One region of the Mesorhizobium sp. B264B1B genome, then DNA from elsewhere that is predicted to be linked to it. Evidence: riboswitches for the same ligand, from Rfam matches in the RefSeq annotation. Region 1 holds a riboswitch; each other region holds the start of a gene.

Evidence for each region. Region 1 has a riboswitch for cobalamin ahead of LB547_RS06495 (ABC transporter ATP-binding protein). Riboswitches for the same ligand answer to the same signal wherever they lie in the genome.
Region 2: another riboswitch for cobalamin. It lies ahead of LB547_RS01020 (DUF1636 family protein); the one in region 1 lies ahead of LB547_RS06495 (ABC transporter ATP-binding protein).
Region 3: another riboswitch for cobalamin. It lies ahead of LB547_RS01185 (CbtB domain-containing protein); the one in region 1 lies ahead of LB547_RS06495 (ABC transporter ATP-binding protein).
Region 4: another riboswitch for cobalamin. It lies ahead of bluB (5,6-dimethylbenzimidazole synthase); the one in region 1 lies ahead of LB547_RS06495 (ABC transporter ATP-binding protein).

What each region holds. Positions count from the first base shown of each region.
Region 1 covers NZ_JAIUIS010000002.1:548,216-553,495, reverse strand. The annotation lists gene LB547_RS06510 (sugar phosphate isomerase/epimerase family protein) at 1-748, opposite strand, end outside; gene LB547_RS06505 (Gfo/Idh/MocA family protein) at 751-1,782, opposite strand; gene LB547_RS06500 (LacI family DNA-binding transcriptional regulator) at 1,964-2,989, shown strand; cobalamin riboswitch at 3,052-3,261, shown strand; gene LB547_RS06495 (ABC transporter ATP-binding protein) at 3,518-4,306, shown strand; gene LB547_RS06490 (ABC transporter substrate-binding protein) at 4,346-5,280, shown strand, end outside.
Region 2 covers NZ_JAIUIS010000001.1:217,421-222,700, reverse strand. The annotation lists gene LB547_RS01030 (NADH-quinone oxidoreductase subunit A) at 1-135, opposite strand, end outside; gene LB547_RS01025 (winged helix-turn-helix domain-containing protein) at 469-1,668, shown strand; cobalamin riboswitch at 1,698-1,902, shown strand; gene LB547_RS01020 (DUF1636 family protein) at 1,940-2,386, shown strand; gene cobW (cobalamin biosynthesis protein CobW) at 2,389-3,441, shown strand; gene LB547_RS01010 (cobaltochelatase subunit CobN) at 3,458-5,280, shown strand, end outside.
Region 3 covers NZ_JAIUIS010000001.1:253,355-258,634, forward strand. The annotation lists gene LB547_RS01175 (MFS transporter) at 1-728, shown strand, start outside; gene LB547_RS01180 (aromatic ring-hydroxylating oxygenase subunit alpha) at 732-1,901, opposite strand; cobalamin riboswitch at 2,036-2,232, shown strand; gene LB547_RS01185 (CbtB domain-containing protein) at 2,268-2,447, shown strand; gene LB547_RS01190 (CbtA family protein) at 2,463-3,260, shown strand; gene cobU (bifunctional adenosylcobinamide kinase/adenosylcobinamide-phosphate guanylyltransferase) at 3,253-3,792, shown strand; gene cobO (cob(I)yrinic acid a,c-diamide adenosyltransferase) at 3,794-4,408, shown strand; gene cbiB (adenosylcobinamide-phosphate synthase CbiB) at 4,741-5,280, opposite strand, start outside.
Region 4 covers NZ_JAIUIS010000005.1:174,118-179,397, reverse strand. The annotation lists gene LB547_RS12420 (pirin family protein) at 1-896, opposite strand, end outside; gene LB547_RS12415 (DUF2277 domain-containing protein) at 937-1,203, opposite strand; gene LB547_RS12410 (exodeoxyribonuclease VII small subunit) at 1,302-1,553, opposite strand; gene LB547_RS12405 (histone deacetylase family protein) at 1,557-2,483, opposite strand; cobalamin riboswitch at 2,605-2,785, shown strand; gene bluB (5,6-dimethylbenzimidazole synthase) at 2,834-3,586, shown strand; gene LB547_RS12395 (TetR/AcrR family transcriptional regulator) at 3,632-4,237, opposite strand; gene LB547_RS12390 (MFS transporter) at 4,358-5,280, shown strand, end outside.

The sequences.
Region 1 (5,280 bases):
TGATCACCCGCGTCCAGTCGCTGTCGCCGAAGCCGGGCGTGCGCATCTGCACGAAGGGCAGGCGGCCGAAGACGCCGTGCTCGCGTATGACATCCCAGCGCACCGTCGCGTCCTTGCCGTGGACATGGAAGATGCGATGCGCCCATTTGCGGATCTGCGGGATCGGGTCGATCAGATAGACCAACTGATGGCAGGGCTCCCATTCCAGACCCAGATTCTCATCCGGCAATTCGTTGAACATCAGTTCCCAGGCGTCCGGATTATGGGCGATGTTCCAGTCGCCGGCGGCCCAGTTGCCATCCATGGCGCAATTCTCGAAGGCGATGCGCACGCCCTTGTCGGCCGCGCGTTTGGCCAATTCGCCCCAGACTTCGCGGTAGCGCGGCAGGCTGTCGGTCAGCGGCTTGCCGCGGATGCGGCCGGTAAAACCGCTGACCAGATTGGTGCCGAACAGATGCGCGCTGTCGATCACCGTTTCCCAGGCCTTGAGCACGCCGCGGTCGGTGTCGCCGCTCTCGAGTGGATTGCCGAACACGCCGATCGAGCTGACGCTGACATCGGCATCGCCGATCGCGTCGCGGATCTCGCCGGCGAGCCGCCCCAGGTCCTTGCCGCCCAGCGTCTGCCAGAAGAAGGGCTGGACGCTCTCGAAACCGAGCGGCAGGATCTGCCTGACATAGGCGGCCGGGTCTTCGAGATTGGCCCGCACCATGGTGCCGATCCTGATGTCGAGAAGCGGGTCCGCCATGGTCATCCTTCCTGCCTGGGGATTTCGACCCGGCGCCCGGTCTCGGCGCTTTCGATCGCCGCGAAAACCATGGCCAGGCTCTTGATGTTGTCGGCGCCGCGCGTCTCCGGCTCGGTGCCGGTTTCCACGGCGCGGACGAAATCTTCCATGACGCCGAGATGCCCGCCGATGCGGTCGGCAGGGTCGAGCGGCGGCACCGCTACCGGCACGACCTTGTCGAGCAGGCCTTCGCGTTCCGGCAGCACGGCTTCGGCCTTCAACTCGTCATGACCATCCCAGGTCAGGCTGCCGCGTTCGCCGACGATGCGCCAACTGCCTTCCCAACTGGTGCGGAAACCGTCGGCGCACCAACTGCCGCGATAGGTGAACATCTTGCCCTGGCCGAGCTCGAAGGTGGCGCTTGCCGACGATCCCTGCCGGTACCAGGAATTGGCCGGCTCCCATTCCCGGCAATACACTTCGGTCGGCTCGCCATCGACCATGTAGCGGGCGGCGTCGAATGTATGGATCGCCATGTCGAGCAGCAGCACATGGCGCATGCCTTCGCGGAAACCGCCGAAATGCGGCGCAATGAAAAAATCGGCATGGATGCTGGTCGCAGCGCCGATGGCGCCGGAGCCGAGGAAGCGCCGGATGCGCCGGACGTTGGCGACGTAGCGGCGGTTCTGCACCACGGCATGGACGCGTCGCGCGCGCCGCGCATCGTCGATGATGGCGCGCGCATTGTCCGGGCTGTCGGCCAGCGGCTTTTCCGTCAACAGATGACAGCCATGGGCAAAGGCCGAATTCGCCACGGCGCGACGGGCGGCAGGCACGACCACGTCGAACACCGCATCGGGTCTGGTCTGGGAGAGAACGACGTCGAGATCGGTCCCGATCGCGACCCCGGCGAGGTCGTATTCGCGTGCCCGCTGGCGCGCCCTGTCGGCGTCGAGGTCGACGAGACCGACGATCTTGACGGCAGGGGATTGGCTGATGGCCTCGAGCCAGGTTTTGCTCATGGCTCCGCACCCGACCAGGACGACGTGCATCATCCAGCGCTCCTCCGGCCAACCCCTCCTGGCTGGCACCCACGGCAGTCCGTAAATGACTTCCGTAAACGTTTACGATGACACACCCGATGGCATATATTGTCAATCGGATTTGTACCGTCGGCTCTGAAACGCCTTGGCCGCACGACCGGCTGGTGCTAGCCAGAAGCAGGAGGGGGAGGTCTTGGCGTCCAGCATTCACGATCTTGCGCGGCACCTAAACATTTCGATCGGTACAGTCTCGCGCGCGCTTAACGGGCGCGCCGACGTGAACGCCGAGACACGCCAGCGCGTGCTCGAGGCGGCCCGGAAGCTCAATTATTCACCGAACCACTCGGGCAGGAACCTACGCCGCGGCACCACCCATGCCGTGGCTTTCATGCTGCAGCCGCATCCGGGCGACCAGCAGTATGGCGAGCCGTTCTTCATTCCGTTCCTCACCGGACTGCAAGCGACATTGGCCGAGTGCGGGCTGGACCTGATCATCGTCATGGGCGCGCCGGCGGATTATCAACAGGAGCGGCTGCGCCGCGTCGTCGAGACGCGTCGTGCCGATGCCGTCGTACTGGCCTGGACGCGGCGCGAGGACGATCGCATCGACTATCTGAGCAAGGCCGGCTTTCCCTTCGCGACGCTCGGCCGAAGCCGGTCCGGCGACGACAGCTATCCCTCTCTGGATCTGGATTTCGAGAAGGCGGGCGCCGATGCGGTCGACCGGCTGGTTGCGCGTGGCCACCGCCGCATCGCCGCCATCCGGCCGTCGCTTGACCTGAATTTCGGTTATCTGTTTCTGGAGGGTTATTGCAAGGCGCTGCGGCGGCACGGCATCGAAGTCGATCCCGGCCTGATTGTGGACGGTTTTATCAACGAAGCCGGTGGCTACGCGGTGACACCGCAAGTCATGCGGTCGAAGGATCCGCCGACCGCGATTATCTTCAACAACGACTCGATGGCGCTCGGCGGCTGCAAAGCGCTCGCCGAAATGGGGATCAAGCCCGGGCAGGATGTCGCGGTGATCGTCATCGTCGACACGCCGCTCTGCCGTTATTTCTCGCCGGCGCTGACCGGCTTTCGTCCGAGCCTTGACCCGATGGGGCGGCGGCTCGGCGAAATCCTGCTCGCCTCGCTCCCGGCTTTCGCCGGCGCGAAAGGGCCAGAGATCATTCGCGAGGTCTGGCCGCTGGAACTGGTGGCGCGCGATAGTGATTGACCACACGTTTGTATCGTTATAACAGAACATGCATCGACCTTGCCTCGACGCTGCCTGCATCCTAGGCTGCGACTCGTGATGGTCCCCGCGCCGCAAGGCGAGGGGTGAAAAGGGAACATGGTGAGGCCCGTTTTTCGGGTCGAAGCCATGGCTGCCCCCGCAACTGTAAGCGGCGAGCAAAATCCGAGAAGCCACTGGCCGGCAAGGCTGGGAAGGCAGGATGGCGCAACGACCCGCGAGCCAGGAGACCTGCCATCTGCATGGGTTGACCGGACGGGGTGTGCCGGGAGGAGACGCGGGGTTCGGTCTTGTCGACCGGTTCAAGCCAGCTTCCTTCCGTCGCCATTTTTGAAAGTGACGGAAGTTGGACGGCTCCATCGATCGCATTCACTGCATTCCCATGCATCGCATCATCGTGTGCACGCTTTGCCGCGATATCGCCACCGAGGTGAATTCAGGCCAGCGTCCGGCAGGATTGGCAAGCAAGACGCTGGCCCGTATTCCGGCGGGCCCTGCAAGGAATTGCCCATGACCGCGCCGCTTCTCGAGGCCCGCGACCTGGCCGCGGCGGCGGATGGCCTGCATCTGGTGCATCCGGTCAGCCTTTCGGTGGCGGCGGGCGACCGTCTCGCCATCATCGGTCCCAACGGCGCCGGCAAGACGACATTGCTGCGCATGCTGTCGGGCATGCTGCGGCCGAGTTCGGGCGAAGTGAAGCTCACCGGGCGCCTGCTGGACAGGATTTCGACCGCCGAGCGGGCGCTGCACATCGCCGTCGTCGGCCAGACCGATCAACCGGATCCACGGCTGGCGGTGATCGATTATGTCGAGCTCGGCCGGGTTCCGCATACCGGCCGCAGGCACAGGAGCGAGGAACGCGACATTGTCGTCGAGGCGCTGCGCCGGACCGGGCTGTTGCCGCTGCTTGGCCGCACCATCGGCTCGCTGTCGGGCGGCGAGCGCCAGCGCGCCCAGCTTGCCCGCGCCATCGCACAGGAGCCGAAGATCCTGTTCCTCGACGAGCCGACCAACCATCTCGACCCGCGGGCGCGCAGCGAGTTGCTCGAACTGGTTGCAGGCCTCGGCATGACCGTGATCGCGGTGCTGCACGATCTGGCGCTGGTGACGCCTTTCGCCACCAGGGTCGCGGTGATGAGCCATGGCCGGTTGCATGTGCTGGCGCCGCCACGCGAAGCACTCACTCAGCAGCTGATCCGCGAGATCTTCGGTGTCGACGTCTTTAGGTTGCGCCACCCGACGGAGGACCGCGAGCTGACGGTGTTCGAGGTTCCGAACCGTGCCGCGCCATCTTCGTGAGCGCAGATCCAATTCCCGTGCAACGAAGGAGCAACATCCGTGAAACGCCTTGCCGTATCTCTTGCCTTCTCCCTGCTGGCCTCTACGGCCTTCGCCTTTCCGGTGACGGTCGACAGCTGCGGCAAGTCGCTGACCTTCGACGCGCCTCCAAAGCGCGCTGTCATTCACGATCTCAACATGGCCGAGATGGCCTTCGCCCTGAAGCTGCAGCCGTCGATCGTCGGCCTGACCGGCATCACCGGATGGTACAAGGTCGGCCCCGAATTTAAGGCCGAGCAAGGCTCGATCCCGGAACTGGCGCCCAAATATCCGACGCTGGAAAACCTGGTCGCTGTCGAGCCCGACTTCTTCTTCGCCGGTTGGTACTACGGCATGAAGCCGGGCGGCGAGGTGACGCCCGATACGCTGGCGCAACACGGCATCAAGACCCTGGTGCTGACGGAAAGCTGCGTCCATCTCGACAAGAACCGCCCCGCCGCTTCGATGGACCTGCTCTATGGCGATGTCGAGAAGCTGGGCAAGATCTTCGGCAAGGAGGCCGAAGCGGATAAGCTCGTCTCCGGCTGGAAGGCGCAGCTCGCCGAAATCACGGCCAAGGTCGGCGCCCGCAGGGGAACGCGCGTGTTCCTCTATGATTCCGGCGAGGACAAGCCGTTCACATCAGGCAAGTTCGCCATTCCCAACGCCATGATTTCCGCGGCCGGCGGCGACAACATCATGGCCGACATGGACACCAGCTGGGGCAACACGGATTGGGAGACGGTGGCCTCGCGCAATCCGCAATTCCTCATCCTGCTCGACTATCAGGATGGCGGCGGCTACCGGAAGCTGCTCGATTTCCTGAAAGCGCATCCGGCAATGAAGGAGACGGACGCGGTCAGGAACGAACGCTTCGTGGCGCTTCGCTATGCCGAACTGACACCCGGGCCGGCCAATATCGACGCGATCGGCAAGATTGCCAGGGCGATGCATCC
Region 2 (5,280 bases), on a different contig from region 1:
GTAGGCGGAAAGCTTTTCCGGGTCGGGATTGCGATAGGCCACCAGGAACGGCGCCACGATAAGCGCGACGCCGACAGCCGCCGCCACTGCGATAAACAGGACGATGGGCAGGTACGAACTGAGAAGTGCGTTCATGCTGCGGCTTTCCGTTGGCGCCAATCCATTTTGATTACAGCACCAGACCCTATTGCGGAAGCGTGACAGTTTAACCGCTGAACCGTTTTAAGGGGCCTTTGCTGCAACGCGGCGAGGGTTAGCGCAGCGCTTCCGGCGAAGCAAGTCAAACCTTGTTCAAAACACTGGCCTGGACGGCAGAAGGGAAGAAACTGGTCCGATCCGCTCCTGTTTGATTTCCTTCGCTTTTTACTCCACTTTTCTCTCCTGACAGAGTTGCCGCCAAAACCCTGCTAGCATGGCCGGAATCAACCGTCCGAACGACGCTCAACAAGCCATCAGAGTCGCATCCGAATGAAGGAAAAGATCTCGCTTGCCACGGCCCGGCGCATCGCGCTCGCCGCCCAAGGGTTCACTGATCCCCGCCCCGCCGGCACGCCCGACCGACGCCACTTCGCCCGCGTGCTCTCGCGCACCGGCCTGCTGCAGATCGATTCCGTCAGCGCGGTGGTGCGCGCTCACTACATGCCGCTCTACTCGCGCCTTGGCCCCTACCCGTTCGCCTTGCTCGACAACGCCGCCGTCACGCGCAAGCGCACGGTTTTCGAATACTGGGCGCACGAGGCTTCCTTCCTGCCGGTCGAGACCTATCCCCTGATGCGTTGGCGCATGCAGCGCGCGGAGCGTGGCGATGAAATGTATCTGGGTCTCGCCAAATGGGGCCGCGAGCACGCCGCCTATATCGAAGAGATCTACCGCGAGGTCGCGGAGCGCGGCCCGATCGCCGCCTCCGCGCTCGAAGGCCAGAAAGGGTCCGGCGGCTGGTGGGGCTGGAGCCACGCCAAGCATGCCTTCGAATGGCTGTTCTGGGCAGGACGCATCACCACCGCGCACCGCCGTGGCTTCGAACGCTTCTATGATTTGCCCGAGCGCGTACTGCCGCGGGCGATCCTCGATCTGCCGGTGCCGTCTGCCGAGGACGCGCATCGGGAATTGCTGCGGATATCCGCCCGCGCTCATGGCGTCGCGACAGCAAGCGACCTGCGCGACTATTTCCGCCTGTCGCCGGCCGACATGAAGGGCCGGCTGGAGGAGCTGGTTGAAACAGGCGAGCTGGTGCCGGTGCGTGTCGAGGGCTGGAACAAACCGGCTTACCTCCATAAGGAGGCCCGTATTCCACGAAAAATCGAGGCCCGCGCCTTGCTGGCGCCGTTCGATCCGGTCGTTTTCGAGCGCTCGCGCACGGAGCGGCTGTTCGATTTCCACTACCGCATAGAAATCTACACCCCTGCCGAAAAACGGCAATACGGCTATTACGTCCTGCCGTTCCTGCTCGGCGACAGGATCGTGGCGCGCGTCGACCTCAAGGCCGACCGGCCGGCCAGCGTGCTACGCGTCCACGCGGCCTATGCCGAGCCCGGCGCGCCGCCTGAAACCGCCGCGCAACTCTTCCAGGAATTGACGCAGATGCAGGGCTGGCTCGGCCTCGAACGGATCGAGGTTACGCCCGCCGGCGACCTTGGGCAGCCGCTCGCCGACATTGCCGTGTCGTAGACGCGCGTTGACACCGCCGCCTGCAAGAGCCTAAATCCATTCCAGACGGTCTCCTCTCGGCAAAGGGAGGAGCCAAGAGGGAATGCGGTGCGAAATCTCGATTTCAAATCCGCGGCTGTCCCCGCAACTGTAAGCGACGAGCCAAGGCCGAAAACCACTGGGACGGTCCCGGGAAGGCGGCACGAAGGCGATGACCCGCGAGCCAGGAGACCTGCCGTCTGAGACATAAGAATCCGATCGCCCGGCGGGTTTTCCGGGCAAGGAGCCCGATTTGGAACGCGACAGCAGTTTCCCGGCTGAAACAGCGGACATTTTGTCTGGCGATAGCGACTTGTCTGGCGATAGCGACGCCTTGGCCGGCGTCACTGTCATCATCTGCGCTTCCTGCCGCGACGAGACCGGTTCCGATGCCCATCCCCGCGCCGGCGAAGTTTTGGCTCAAGATACGCGCCAAGCCGCAACGGCCGACAATGTCCGTGTCCGCACCGTCGAATGCCTCGGCAACTGCAAGCGCCGTCTCAGTGCCGCGATTCTTCGCGACGGCTGCTGGAGTTATGTCTTCGGCGACCTGAACATCGCCAGCGGCGCCGATCTCGTCACCGGCGCGAAACTCTTCGCCGCTTCGACCAACGGCCTCATTCCGTGGCGTGGTCGCCCGGATTCCCTCAAGCGCGGCCTCGTCGCCCGCATTCCTCCCCTCGACATGCTGAAGGACTGATCATGACCGCCGCAGTTTCCGCCGCCACTCTCTCCCGCGTCCCCTGTACCGTGGTCACCGGCTTCCTGGGTGCCGGCAAGACCACGCTGGTCCGCCATCTCCTGGAGAACGCGGGCGGCAAGCGGATCGCCATCATCGTCAACGAATTCGGCGACATCGGAATCGACGGCGAGATCCTCAAGGGCTGCGGCATCGACACCTGCCCGGAGGAAAACATCGTCGAACTGGCCAATGGCTGCATCTGCTGCACCGTCGCCGACGATTTCGTCCCGGCGCTCGACCAGATCCTGTCGCTGACGCCGAAAGTCGACCACATCCTGATCGAGACCTCAGGTTTGGCTCTGCCCAAGCCGCTGGTCCAGGCCTTCCAGTGGCCGACGGTGAAGAGCCGGGTGACAGTCGACGGCGTGATCGCCGTGGTCGACGGTCCGGCACTCGCCGAGGGGCGCGTCGCCAACGACATGGACGCCCTGCAGGCGCAACGCGCGCAGGACCAGACACTGGACCATGACGACCCCGTCGAGGAGGTGTTCGAGGACCAGATCGCCTGCGCCGACCTCATCATCCTGTCGAAGAGCGACCTGATGGATGCCGCAGGTTCGGCTCGCGCCAACGCCATCATTGGCGAACACTCCGCCCGCGCCGTGAAGGTCGTGCCGACGGCTCATGGCAAGGTCGATCCGTCTGTGCTGCTCGGGCTAGGCCTCGCCGTCGAGGACGACATCGAGAACCGCAAGTCCCATCATGACGGCGCCTTCGACCACGAGCACGACGACTTCGATACGTTCATCGTCGACATCCCCTCGATCGCCAACCCGGACGACCTGGCAAAGCGCGTCGCCACCGCCGCCGAACAGGAGAACGTGCTGCGGGTGAAAGGCTTCGTCGAGGTCGGCGGCAAGCCGATGCGGCTGTTGCTGCAGGCGGTCGGTCCGCGCGTCAATCATTATTATGACCGCGCCTGGACGGCTGACGACGACCGCCGCTCGCGCCTGGTCGTCATCGGCCTCAAGGGGCTGAACCGCCCGGCGATCGAGCATATCCTCGCCGGCTGAGGCAACACCGACCGCGATGCACATCCTCACCACCACATCCGCCTCGCTCGACGATCTCGCCGAGCCGGTCGATCTGCGGCAGACGCCGGCGGAAATGGTGGCGCTGTCCTTCACGGACAGCGACCTGGCCGGACTGGCAGCGGCCTGGAAAGGCGACGCCGATCGGCTGCCCACGATGCGGCTGGCCGCGCTGCGCGACCTGCGCCACCCCATGTCCGTCGACCTCTGGATCGACAGCGTCGCCCGTCACGCCAAAGTCATTCTGGTGCGTATTCTCGGCGGTTACGAGTGGTGGCGCTACGGCTGCGACCAGTTGGCCGTGGTTGCCCGTGAGCGCGGCATAAAGCTGGCACTGCTTCCCGGTGAAAGCCACGACGAGGATATCAGGCTGATCGAAGCCTCGACGCTGCCGCGCGAGGAACTGGACGGGCTGCTCAATTATTTCCGCCAGGGCGGCCCGGCCAATATGAGCGCGCTGGTGCGCAGGCTGGCGCGGTTGGCGGGGTCTGATGGCGAGATTGCCGAGCCGGTAAGCGTGCCGAAAGCCGGGTTTTATGAGCCGGGGCGCGGAGTCGTGGAGAAGCCGGACTTATCGAATGTCGGCATTCCGTCACACCCCCCTCTGTCATACCGGACATCTCGCCTGCGAGGGGGGAGATCAGCTGTCATCAAAGCCGGCTCCTCTTTTGTTGCGTCAGAAAAGGATGTGTTTGCACCATCTGAAAGGGGCAAGAACGTCGATGACGGGGCAATCTCCCCCCTTGCGGGGGAGATGTCCGGCAGGACAGAGGGGGGTGTGACGGGACTCGACGTTGACAACATCAATGCTCGCACCATTCCCGTCCTCTTCTACCGCTCGATGCTGCTCGCCGCCGATGTCGCGCCGATCGACGCGCTTTTCGAGGCGCTACGGCAGCGCGACATGCTCCCCGTCCCCATCTTCGTCTCCAGCCTGAAAGACCCGGAATCTCTGGCTTTTGTTGAAACCGCGATTGCCCAGCTCAAGCCCGCCGCCATCATCACCGCGACCGCTTTCGCGTCCGGCGCCGAACCCGGCGTCGAAACCCTGTTCGACCGCGCCGGCGTTCCCGTCTTCCAGGTCATCGTCGCCACCACCCGCCGCGACGTATGGGAGAAGAACCAGCGCGGGCTGGCGCCCGCCGACCTCGCCATGCATGTCGTTCTGCCCGAACTGGACGGCCGCATCCTCGCCGGCGCCGTTTCGTTCAAGGGCGAAAGCGAGACCGACCCGGCGCTCGGCCACCGCGCCTTTGCCAACCGGCCGGAGCCCGATCGCGTCGAACAGGTGGCGGACCGGGTCGCGGCCTTCATCAGGCTTCGGGAAACGCCGCGCGCCGAGCGCAAGCTCGCCATTCTGATCCCCGATTACCCAAGCGCTCCCGGCCGCACCGGCTATGCGGTCGGGTTGGACGTGCCGTCCAGCGTGCTGGCGATGCTGCACGACCTCAAGGAACAGGGCTATGCGGTTGAGGGAATTCCCCAAACGTCGCGTGCGTTGGTGGATGCGCTGGAGCGCGGCAAGGCTGGGTTGGAGTTGGATGAGTACCTTGCCTTCTTAACGGAATTGCCGGGCGCAGCAATTGCTGCCGTAGAAGCAGCTTGGGGCAAAGCCGAAGGCGAGACAGGTTTGCGCGAGGCACCCCCCTCTGTCCTGCCGGACATCTCCCCCGCAAGGGGGAAGATTACGCCGTCATCTCTGTCTTCGCCAATCTCCAACGTTGCAAGAGTAGCTCCAGCGTCGAAACTGCCAATCTCCCCCCTTGCGGGGGAGATCTCCGGCAGGACAGAGGGGGGTGTTCAAGCGCTGCCCGCCGCCAA
Region 3 (5,280 bases), on a different contig from region 1:
CGCTCGGCATCTTTCTCTACACGCGCTTCGGCATCTATGCCGCGCATGGCGCGGTCGCCGTATTCGCCTTGGCCCTGCTGGCGTTGTTCTGGACCTACCGGCTCGGCGACAATGCCTCGATCCGGCCGGGCAAGACGCGCCCGGTCAACCCGCTGGCCAATATCGGCCGCTTCGTCGCGCAGCCGAGGCTGAGGCTGGCCTGGCTGATCGCCTTCGGCCGCTCCTGCTTCTGGACGACATTTTTCGTCTATGGCCCGCTGTTCATGGTCATCACCGGTGAGGGCGAACTTGCCGGCGGCATTCTGGTTTCGGCAGGCAACGCGCTTTTGTTCATGGCGATTTTCTGGGGCAAGGCCGGCAAGCGCTTCGGCGGCCGCAGGACCATGACTTTTGCCTATTTCGCCATGTCGGTGGTGCTGCTGGCGGCGGGTGCCGTCGGCGAAAGCGCGCCGCTCGTCACCGGCGCCTTCCTGCTGTGCGGCGCCTTCTTCACCATCGCGCTCGACGCGCTGGGCTCGACCGCCTTCATGCGCTCGGTCCGCTCTTATGAGCGGGCGCAGATGGCTGCGGTCTACCGCACTTATCTCGACTTTTCCGAACTGACGCCGCCGCTGGTCTACTCGGTGGTGCTGGCCTTTTTCGGACTGGGCTCGGTTTTCGTCACGCTCGGCCTGCTTGCGGCGGTCTGCGGTTATGTCACCTGGCGGTATCTGCCGAAGTCGCTGTGAAGCTTACGGCACAAGCGCAGCATGTCGTTCGCGTACCCAATCGTGGAAGCGGTGGAGGTCGTACTCCTCCGGCATCAGCACGCCGGCCTTATGGCGCATGGAGCGCAGCCCTTTCTGGTTGACCTCGCAGATCGCGGCATCCTCCTCCAGCACCTGGGTGCCGAATCCGACGATGTTGTCGATGTCGGTGGCGGCGAGCGCGTCGGGCGCGAACAGCCATTCGGCGGTCAATTCGGTCTGCTCGGGGCCAAGCGGCACCAGCCGTACGGACCTGACATAGTCGACGTGGCCGACGATGAACATCGAGGGCAGGCTGGTGGCGTAGGTCTGGCCGGCGGCGTGCTCGGCCGGCGTCAGGCCCGAAAAGACCGGCCCATGCGCCTGGCCGTCACGTGACCATGTTTCGGCACCCGCCCGCAGCCCGCCGGAAAATTCCGGCGCGTCATTGTCGGCATGGCGGGTCCATTCGGGGTCGTCATGCCGGCCCATCAGGCCGCGGCCGTAGATCGGCACCAGCCGCGACAGGTCCTTGTGGACGCCGGGGCAATGCAGGCATTCGTTGAAGTTTTCCCAGAAGATCTTCCAGTTGCAGTTCATCACCTTGCGCAGCACATGGCCCGATACCAGCGATTCCAGCGGCCAGTTGCCGAGATCGCCGGAGGCCGGGTCGAAGGATGAGTGCGCCGAGCCGGCGGCATCTTCCGCGAGATTGACGAAGACGAAGCCGCGCCAGACCGACAGCGCGACGCGATAGAGCGGATGGTCCGCCTTGTCGAAACCTTCGGGCAGCGTTTTCGATGGCACGCGCACGAGCTCGCCGCGCAGCGAATAGGACCATGCGTGGTAGGGGCAGGTGATCAGCCGCGCCTTCAGCCGCCCCTCGCGTTCCTGGCAAAGCTGCGAGCCGCGATGCCGGCAGGTGTTGTGGAAGGCGCGCAGTTCGCCGGTATCGTCACGCAGCACGACGATCTCCTGGCTGCCGACACGGAAGGTGCGGAAAGCCAGCGGTTGGGCGAGATCAGCTTCACGGCAGACGAGCAGCCAGTTCCTGTACCAGATGGCGTCGAGGTCGCGCTGGTAGGCCGCCGCATCCCAATAGGCCGAGGACGGCAATGTCGGCTCGGCCCGGGTGAGGCCGTTATAGGGGGCGTGCTGGCTCTGGACGGGCTGCATGGCTGGCCTCCTGTGAGGATGGCAGCCGACACCCGGCCACGGAAATTGTCAATTGCAGCGGAGCAAGCGGCCGGACGGCGCTAAAGCGCTTGTCGCCGTCGGAATTTGGTTTGCCGGATGCGGCGATTTTCCCTATAGTCACCTTCGTCGTCGGTTCCGATTGGAGCCAAGAGGGAATGCGGTGCGGGCAGATTTGTTGCCCAATGCCGTGGCTGCCCCCGCAACTGTGTGCGGTAGTCCTCTCCATATGCCACTGAAGATTTTCTTCGGGAAGGTGGGGAAGGGCGCTGATCCGCGAGCCAGGAGACCTGCCGGCGACAGGAAACTGACTTCGATGCCCTCGGGTGGAGGGTGAAAGGACAAGACATGAATACCGCTTCCGTCTCCCTCGGCGCCTCCATCTCCTCGCAGTCGCGCCTCCTGCAGCTCGCGCTCGCGGCGCTGCTCGGCGTTTTCGTCGTAGGCTTTGTCGGTTTCTCGCATATCGACGCGGTCCACAATGCCGCGCACGACTATCGCCACTCGATGGCGTTTCCCTGCCACTGATAGGGATTTGACATCATGAACCTGTTTCGCAACGTCGTGTTCATCGCGGCGATCGCAGGGCTCGTGGCCGGTGTCGTTCTCGCCTGCATGCAGGCCTATGCCACCGTGCCGTTGATCCTGAAGGCGGAAGTCTACGAACAGGTCGGCGGCGGCCACCACCACGACCATACCGCACCGGCCCCGACCGACAACAACGCCATGAACTCTGCCGCCCCGGCGGGCAATGCCATGAGCTCCGCCGCGCCGGCAGCCGCTGAAGCTGTTCCGGCTGAAGAGGAAGGCTGGGCGCCGGCCGACGGCTTCGAGCGTTTCGCTTTCAGCGTGCTTGCCAACATCGTCACCGGCATCGGCTTCGCGCTGGTCCTGGTCGCGGTTTCGGAATTCGCCGGCGGCATCGGCAACTGGCGCCAGGGCGTGTTCTGGGGACTGGCCGGCTTTGCCGTGTTCACGCTGGCGCCGGGCCTCGGCCTGCCGCCGGAACTGCCGGCCATGCCTGCCGCCGAGCTTCTGCCACGCCAGATCTGGTGGACGGCGACGGTGGCGGCGACGGCGATCGGCCTTGCCCTGATCGCCTTCCGCAAATCACTGCCGCTGGCGATTCTGGGTGTGGTGTTGATCGTCGCGCCGCATATCGTCGGCGCGCCGCAGCCCGACAGTTTCGAGACGCCGATCCCGGAAGGCCTGCACCATCAGTTCGTGGTGGCGGTGACAGTGACGAACCTGGTGTTCTGGCTCGTGCTGGGCGCTGTCGTCGGCGTGGTGCGTGGACGCTTCACCGGCAGCGCGACGAGCCTGCGCGACAGCTTTGCCTGATCGCGGAAGACTGACCTTCATCATCGGCGGTGGGCGCTCCGGCAAGAGCGCCCCCCCGCCCCCCCCCCCCCCCCCCCACGCCGAAACGCTGATGACCGCCTTGCCTTCGCCATGGGCCTACATCGCCACGGCGCAACCTTATGACGACGAGATGCGGCAGCGCATCGCGTTGCACCGGTCGCGGCGCGGCGAGGGCTGGACGACCATCGATGCACCGCTAGACCTTGTCGGTGCACTCGAGGCCCTACCGGAGGACCAGCCGGTGCTTGTCGACTGCCTGACGCTCTGGCTGACCAATCACATGCTGGCCGATCATGATGTAGAGGCCGAATGTCGGCGGCTGGCTGACATGCTGTCGCGGCCGCGCGGACCCTGGTTCGTGGTATCCAACGAGGTCGGGCAAGGCATCGTGCCCGACAATGCGCTGGGGCGCCGGTTCCGCGACGCCGCCGGCCGGCTCAACCAGCAGGTCGCGGCGATTGCCGAGACCGTGCTTTTGATGGTGGCGGGGCTGCCGCTCAAGGTGAAGTGACATGACCGACATCGACGAAAAGGACGAAGAGCGCCACCGCGCCAAGATGGCCAAGCGCAAGGCGGTCCAAGACGCCGAGGTGGCGAGCAAGACGGTCGAAAAGGGGCTGCTGATCGTCAACACCGGCCCGGGCAAAGGCAAGACCACGGCTGCCTTTGGCCTGGCGCTGCGGATGCTCGGCTACGGCAAGCGCGTCGGCGTCGTCCAGTTCATCAAGGGCAAATGGCATACGGGTGAGAAGGAGGCCTTCGCCGCCTTCGGCGACCGCGTCGTCTGGCACGCGATGGGCGAGGGGTTCACCTGGGAGACACAGGATCTGAAGCGCGACATCGCGGCGGCCGAGGCCGCCTGGGCCAAGGCGCTGGAGCTGATGGCCGATCCGTCGATCAGTCTCGTCGTGCTCGACGAACTCAACATCGCGCTGCGCTACGAGTATCTCGATCTGGACAAGGTGGTTGTCGCGCTGAAAGCGCGCCGCGAGGGCCTGCATGTCGTCGTCACCGGTCGCAACGCCAAGCCGGCGCTGGTCGAGGCGGCCGACCTGGTGACCGAGATGGGGCTGACCAAGCACCATTTCGCGGCGGGCGTGAAGGCGCAGCAGGGGGTGGAGTTTTGAGAGCTGTTGTCCCCTTTTGTGGATGAGCATTCAAGTCTGGTCGCCAAACGCTTCCAGCAGGGCTCACTTCCTTTCCCTCCGGAGGGGGGAAAGGTGGCGCTGCGAAGCAGCGACGGATTGGGGGAAGGCGGTTATCGAACGCGCGGTCCGCAGACAGGCAGGCGCAACCCGGCGGGTGCGAGAAACGCGACTGCCGAGCTCGTCGACCCCCACTCCGTCTCGGCTTCGCCGAGCCACCTCTCCCCCGATCGACGGGGGAGAGGAAAGGCGCGAACCTGTTGCAGCCCGGCTCCCTTCCTCCCCTTCGAGAGAGAACTCACGGGGGGGTGAGATCATGCCAGAATGACGATCGCCGAAACCACGCCGAACAGCGCAATCAGCAAATAATCGGCGACGCGGTAGAGTTTCAGCGCCCGCCTTATGTCGATGCTGTCGGCTTCGCGCCGGCCGCCTTCGCCCATGAACGCGTCGTCGACCGTTACGCCGCCATAGCTGCGCGGCCCGGCGAGCGCCAGGCCAAGTGCGCCGGCCATCGCCGCCTCCGGCCAGCCGGCATTGGGCGAGCGGTGCTTTTTCGCGTCGCGCCGCACCGCCTGCCATGCGGCTTTCGCGTCGGCGCCTTTCACCAGGAAAGCCGCCAACGTGATGAGCAACGCCGTCAGCCTCGACGCCGGCAGGTTGATCCAATCGTCGAAGCGTGCGGCTGCCCTGCCGAACGCTTCGTGGCGCGGCGTGCGATGGCCGATCATCGAATCGGCGGTGTTGGCGGCCTTGTAGGCGGCGCCGCCGGCGAGGCCGCCAACACCCGTCCAGAAGGCGGGGGCAACGATGCCGTCGGAAAAATTCTCGGCCAGGCTCTCGATCGCCGCGCG
Region 4 (5,280 bases), on a different contig from region 1:
TCTTCCTCATCGCCGGGAACGATGTCGAAGCGGCCGGTCTTCCATTCTTGCTTGGCCTGTTCGATGCGCTCCTTGGAGGACGAGACAAAATTCCACCAGATGTAGCGCTTCGAGCCCAGCGAGGCACCGCCGAAAAGCATGAAATGGGCACCAGCCTGTGAGGATACGACGATCTCGTCGCCGGGCCGGAACACCAGAAGCCGTTCCGCCGGAAACACGTCGCCGGAAATCGAGACCTCGCCTTCCAGCGTATAGATGGCGCGTTCTTCCGCGTCAGCAGGGATTTTCACGCTGGCGCCGGGCGCCAGCCTGAGGTCGGCGTAGAGCGTCTCGGAATCGGCTCGCACCGGGGAACGCAGCCCCTGGAAATCGCCTATAACGATGCGGCCGCTGACGCCTTCCGCGTCGATGTCGGGAAGCCGCGCGACAGCGGTGTTTTCGAAAACCGGCGCCACTTCCTCCTTGCCGTCCGGCAGCGCCAACCATGTCTGCAGCCCCGAGATCGACATCGGCGCGCCGCGCAGTTCTTCCGGCGTGCGCTCCGAATGGACGATGCCGCGGCCGGCGGTCATCAGGTTCACGTCACCCGGCTCGATCACCATCTCGGTGCCGAGCGAATCGCGATGCCTGATCCTGCCGTCGAACAGGTAGGTGACCGTCGACAGGCCGATATGAGGATGCGGCCGGACGTCGAGCGCCTGACCGGCACGCAGGATGGCCGGGCCCATGCGGTCGAAGAAGATGAAGGGACCGACCAGCCGCCTTTTGGCAGTCGGCAAGGCGCGGCGAACCTGAAAACCGCCAATGTCCTTGGCGTTCGGAATGACCATCAATTCGATCTGGTCGCTGGCAAAGGCATCGCCGGCTTCAGGATCCTTCCCGGGAAAGAAGCTCATGAACTCTCCTTGTCAGCGGCCGATGGCTGCTTTGGCCAGATCAGGCAAAGCGGATCGCCGCCTTCGCCCGCAGCTTGGCCGCAACCTCCTCGCGATTGCGCGGATGCTGGTTGGTTTCAAGCGAATCGAGAAGCTCGCGCGCCGACGCCGCGATGGCCTCGACGGCATGGTCGAATGCGTGCTGGTTCTGCTTCGAAGGCCGCGTCGTTCCGCTCAGCTTGCGAACGAATTGAAGGGCTGCATCGCGCACCTCGTCGTTGGTCGCCGGCGGATCAAAATTGAACAGGGTCTTGATGTTTCTGCACATCGCTTCCGTATCTCCTCTTGTCCTGGAGCCGTTTCAATCGGGACGCGTTCTATCCTCAATCATGATCATGTCAAAAACCAGAGAGACGGCTGCGTGCCTCAATCCGCGTCCAGCGGCTCCGTCCCGACCGGCTTGCCGTCGCGGGACAGCCTGATCTTCTCCACCTTGTCCTCGGCCGCCTTCAGCAGCCGGTCGCAATGCACCTTCAGCGCCTCGCCGCGCTCGTAGATCCTGATCGACTGGTCGAGCGGCACATCGCCACGCTCCAGATCATCGACGATCTTCTCCAGCGCGTCGAGAGCCTGTTCGAAGCTCATCGCCTTGACGTCTTCGTTGGTTTCACCAGCCATCATTCATCCTTTCATCAGTCGCCCGACATGGGCGGCGACCGAAAATGCCAATCCTTGCAGATCGTAGCCGCCCTCGAGCAGGCTGACGAGCCGGTTGCCGCTGTGGCGCGCCGCGCGCTGCATGAGTTGGCCGGTCGCCCAGTCGAAATCATCCTCGGTCAGGTTGATCTCGGCCAGCGGGTCGCGATGATGCGCATCGAAGCCGGCCGAAATAATGATCAGGTCGGGTGCAAAATTGTCGAGCGAGGGCAGCACGCGCGACAGGAAGGCATCGCGGAACGCCTCGCTGCCGGTCTGCGGCGCAAGCGGCGCGTTGACGATGTTGCCGGCGCCGGTTTCGTTCTTTGCTCCGGTGCCGGGGTAGAGCGGCATCTGGTGCGTCGAGCAATAAAGCACGGACGGATCGTCCCAGAAAACATCCTGCGTGCCGTTGCCGTGATGCACGTCCCAGTCGACGATGGCGACACGTTCGATATCGTGTTTGCGCTGTGCATAACGTGCGGCGATGGCCGCCGTGTTGAACAGGCAGAAGCCCATCGCGGTCGCTTTCTCGGCATGATGGCCGGGCGGCCGGGCGGCGACGAAAACGTTGTCTGCCCTGCCGGCAAAGACGTCGTCGACGGCGGCGTTGGCGGCTCCGATCGCGGTGATCGCCGCCTGCCAGCTCTTCGGGCTGGCCGTTGTGTCGGCATCGATGCGGGCGATGCCCGTCTCGGGAATGGCGGCGCGTACCCGCTCGACGAAATCCTCGGGATGCGCGTAGAGAATGGTGGCCTCGTCGCCTTCCGGCGCCTCGAGGCGGTCGAGCGCGGCAAAAGCCTCGTCGTCGAGCACGCGCTCGATGGCGCGCAAGCGGTCCGGCCGCTCCGGATGGCCGGGCGGCGTGATGTGCTCAAGGAAGATCGGATGGGTGTAGAGACGAGTGGCCATGCCCCCTATCTAGTGCCCCGGCGCGGCGATGGCCATGCGTTGCGGCCTGATGGCTGGGGAAAATCGCGCCTGCGTCCATTCGCGTCGCCGCGGGGATTGGCGGCGCAGGGGCTTCGTCGTAAAGTCCCGGCCACTGCCTGGTGCCCGCCGCGAGCGGGAGAATCGGGAACACGGTTTGATACCGTGGCGTGCCCAACGCTGTAAGGGGGACCGCGCCGGTAAATGCCACTGTCGATGACGGGAAGGCGCCGGATGCGGGTTGATCCCGAGCCAGAAGACCGGCCTGGCAGGCATCGTCATCCGCATGGTCAGGCGGACGGCAGTTGATTGCAATCGCAAGGGGACAAGCGATGCCGGACAATATGACCATCCCCGTGGGTGACGGATTCGACCAGATGGCGCGCGATGCGGTCTACCGCGCCATGTTCACGCGGCGCGATGTTCGCAGCCATTTTACATCAGAGGCCGTCGACGACGAGGTCTTGGCGCGGCTGCTGCTTGCCGCCCATCACGCGCCATCGGTCGGCTTCATGCAGCCATGGAATTTCATCGTCATTCGTGGCACCGAACGACGGGAACAGGTGCGCGACCTGTTCCTCGCGGCGCGCGAGCAGGAATTGCCGGCGATCGAGGAAGAGCGGCGGGCGCTCTACCGCAAGCTCAAGCTGGAAGGCATCTGCGAAAGCGCGCTCAATATCTGTATCACCTGCGACCGCCGACGCTCACAGGGTTCGCCGCTGGGACGCTGGCACAATCCCGAGATGGATCTCTACAGCACGGTCTGCGCGGTGCAGAATTTCTGGCTGGCGGCGCGCGCCGAAGGCGTCGGCGTCGGCTGGGTCAGCATTATCGAGGCGCAGGCGTTGAAAGACCTTCTGTCGATTCCCGGGCATGTGACGCCGGTGGCCTATCTCTGTGTCGGCCGTGTCTCGGAGTTCGCGCCGAAACCGGACCTCGAAACACATGGCTGGGGGCGGCGGCTGCCGCTGCCCGAGCTGATCATGAGCGAGACGTTTTGCGGACAGGGCGAAGTTCCGCTCAAATCAACGATCGCACGCCTCAAGGCGGCAACATGCGAAAAGTCTGACAAACCCTTGATTTGATTGCCGATATGGCATGCGCAGCGCGCTGCCGGCGGCCTGCCGTCGTCAGGCGGCTCCGGCATCCTTCCTCAACAATCCTTCGAGCAGTTGCTTGAATGCCGCCACCACGGTCTTCGACGTCGCTTCCGGGTCGTTCGAATTGGCGATCCGCTGCGCCGCCTGGCTGCTCGCCCCGTTGATCAGCCGTGCCGCGGTCTCGGGGTCTACGCCCGGGACAACCACCCCGTCGCCCTGCAGCGTCGTCAGGTGATCGGTCATCGACGCGACGCAGGCATTGGCGTTCGGCCATTGCGCGGGATCCCCCAGCACGGCCGGACCGTCCCGAAACATGATGCGCTGGATTTCCGGCTCCAGCGCCATTTCGATGTAGCTCGTGCATTCGTCGACGAAGCTTTGCCAGCGGGTCGGTGCTTTCGCTGCAACCTCATTCACCCGTGCCGCCATCTCGGCGTCTATCTCGGCGATAACCGCCTGCAAAAGCCCCTTCTTGTCCCCGAAATGATGATAGAGCGCACCGCGCGTCAGCCCGGCCGATGCGGTGAAATCATCCATCGATGCCTCGGCATAACCGATCGTTCCGAACGCATGCCGGGCCGCGGCAATCAATTTGGCGCGCGTTTCGGCGATCATTTCCCTGCGGGGCTTGTGCATCTCTTCTGGCCTTATCCACATACGTCACGTATGCCAATTGACATACGCGACGTATGATCTATTTAGTATTCATACGCATCGTATGTAATTTCCGAATCGCCTTTTGTCGAGGAACGGACCATGCAGAACCCCTATTCCGAGATCTTTCGAGCCCCTGGCGCCAAGGGCTTTGCCGCTGCAGGCTTCATGGCGCGCCTGCCGGTCGCCATGGCGCCGATCGGCATCGTGGCGATGCTGTCGCAGACGCGTGGCGAATACTGGCTGGCGGGTGCCGTCTCGGCGACATTCGCGCTGGCCAACGCTTTCCTGGCGCCGCAGATCTCCAGGCTGGTCGACCGCCTCGGCCAGACATGGATCGTCGTGCCCACCACCATCATCTCCGTGCTGGCATTCCTGCTGCTGATTGCGTCGGCCAATCAGGATTGGCCGGTATGGACAATGTTCGTGTCGGCGCTGCTGGCAGCGGCCATGCCCAGCATGCCGGCAATGGTGCGCGCGCGCTGGACCGAGCTTTTTCGCGGCCGGCCGGAGATGAACACCGCCTTCGCCTTCGAATCGGCGGCCGACGAACTGGTCTATATCGCCGGCGCGTCGCTGTCGGTGGGCCTCAGTGCGGCGCTGTTTCCGGAAGCAGGCATGCTGGCGAGCACGTTGTTTCTCGCTTTGGGCTCGATAGCATTCATCCTGCAGCGATCGACCGAGCCGAAAGTGCGGCCGGTGGACCATGGTTCGACTGGCTCGGCAATCCGCCTGCGGCCGGTACAGATCATCACCTTCGCCCTAATCTTCATCGGCGCGACCTTCGCGACGACGGAAGTGAGCACCGTGGCGATCACCAACGAGTTCGGCCAAGCCGGTGCCGCAAGCCTGGTGATCGGCGTCTATGCGCTGGGATCGTTCGTGTTGGGCATCGTGGTCGGCGCGCTCAACCTCAAGACGCCGCTACAGCGCCAGCTGACCGTCGCGGTCGCCATCATCGCAGTCAGCACGATTTTGCCGCTCACCGCCGACAGCGTGCCGATTTTGGCGCTGACCGTCTTCAT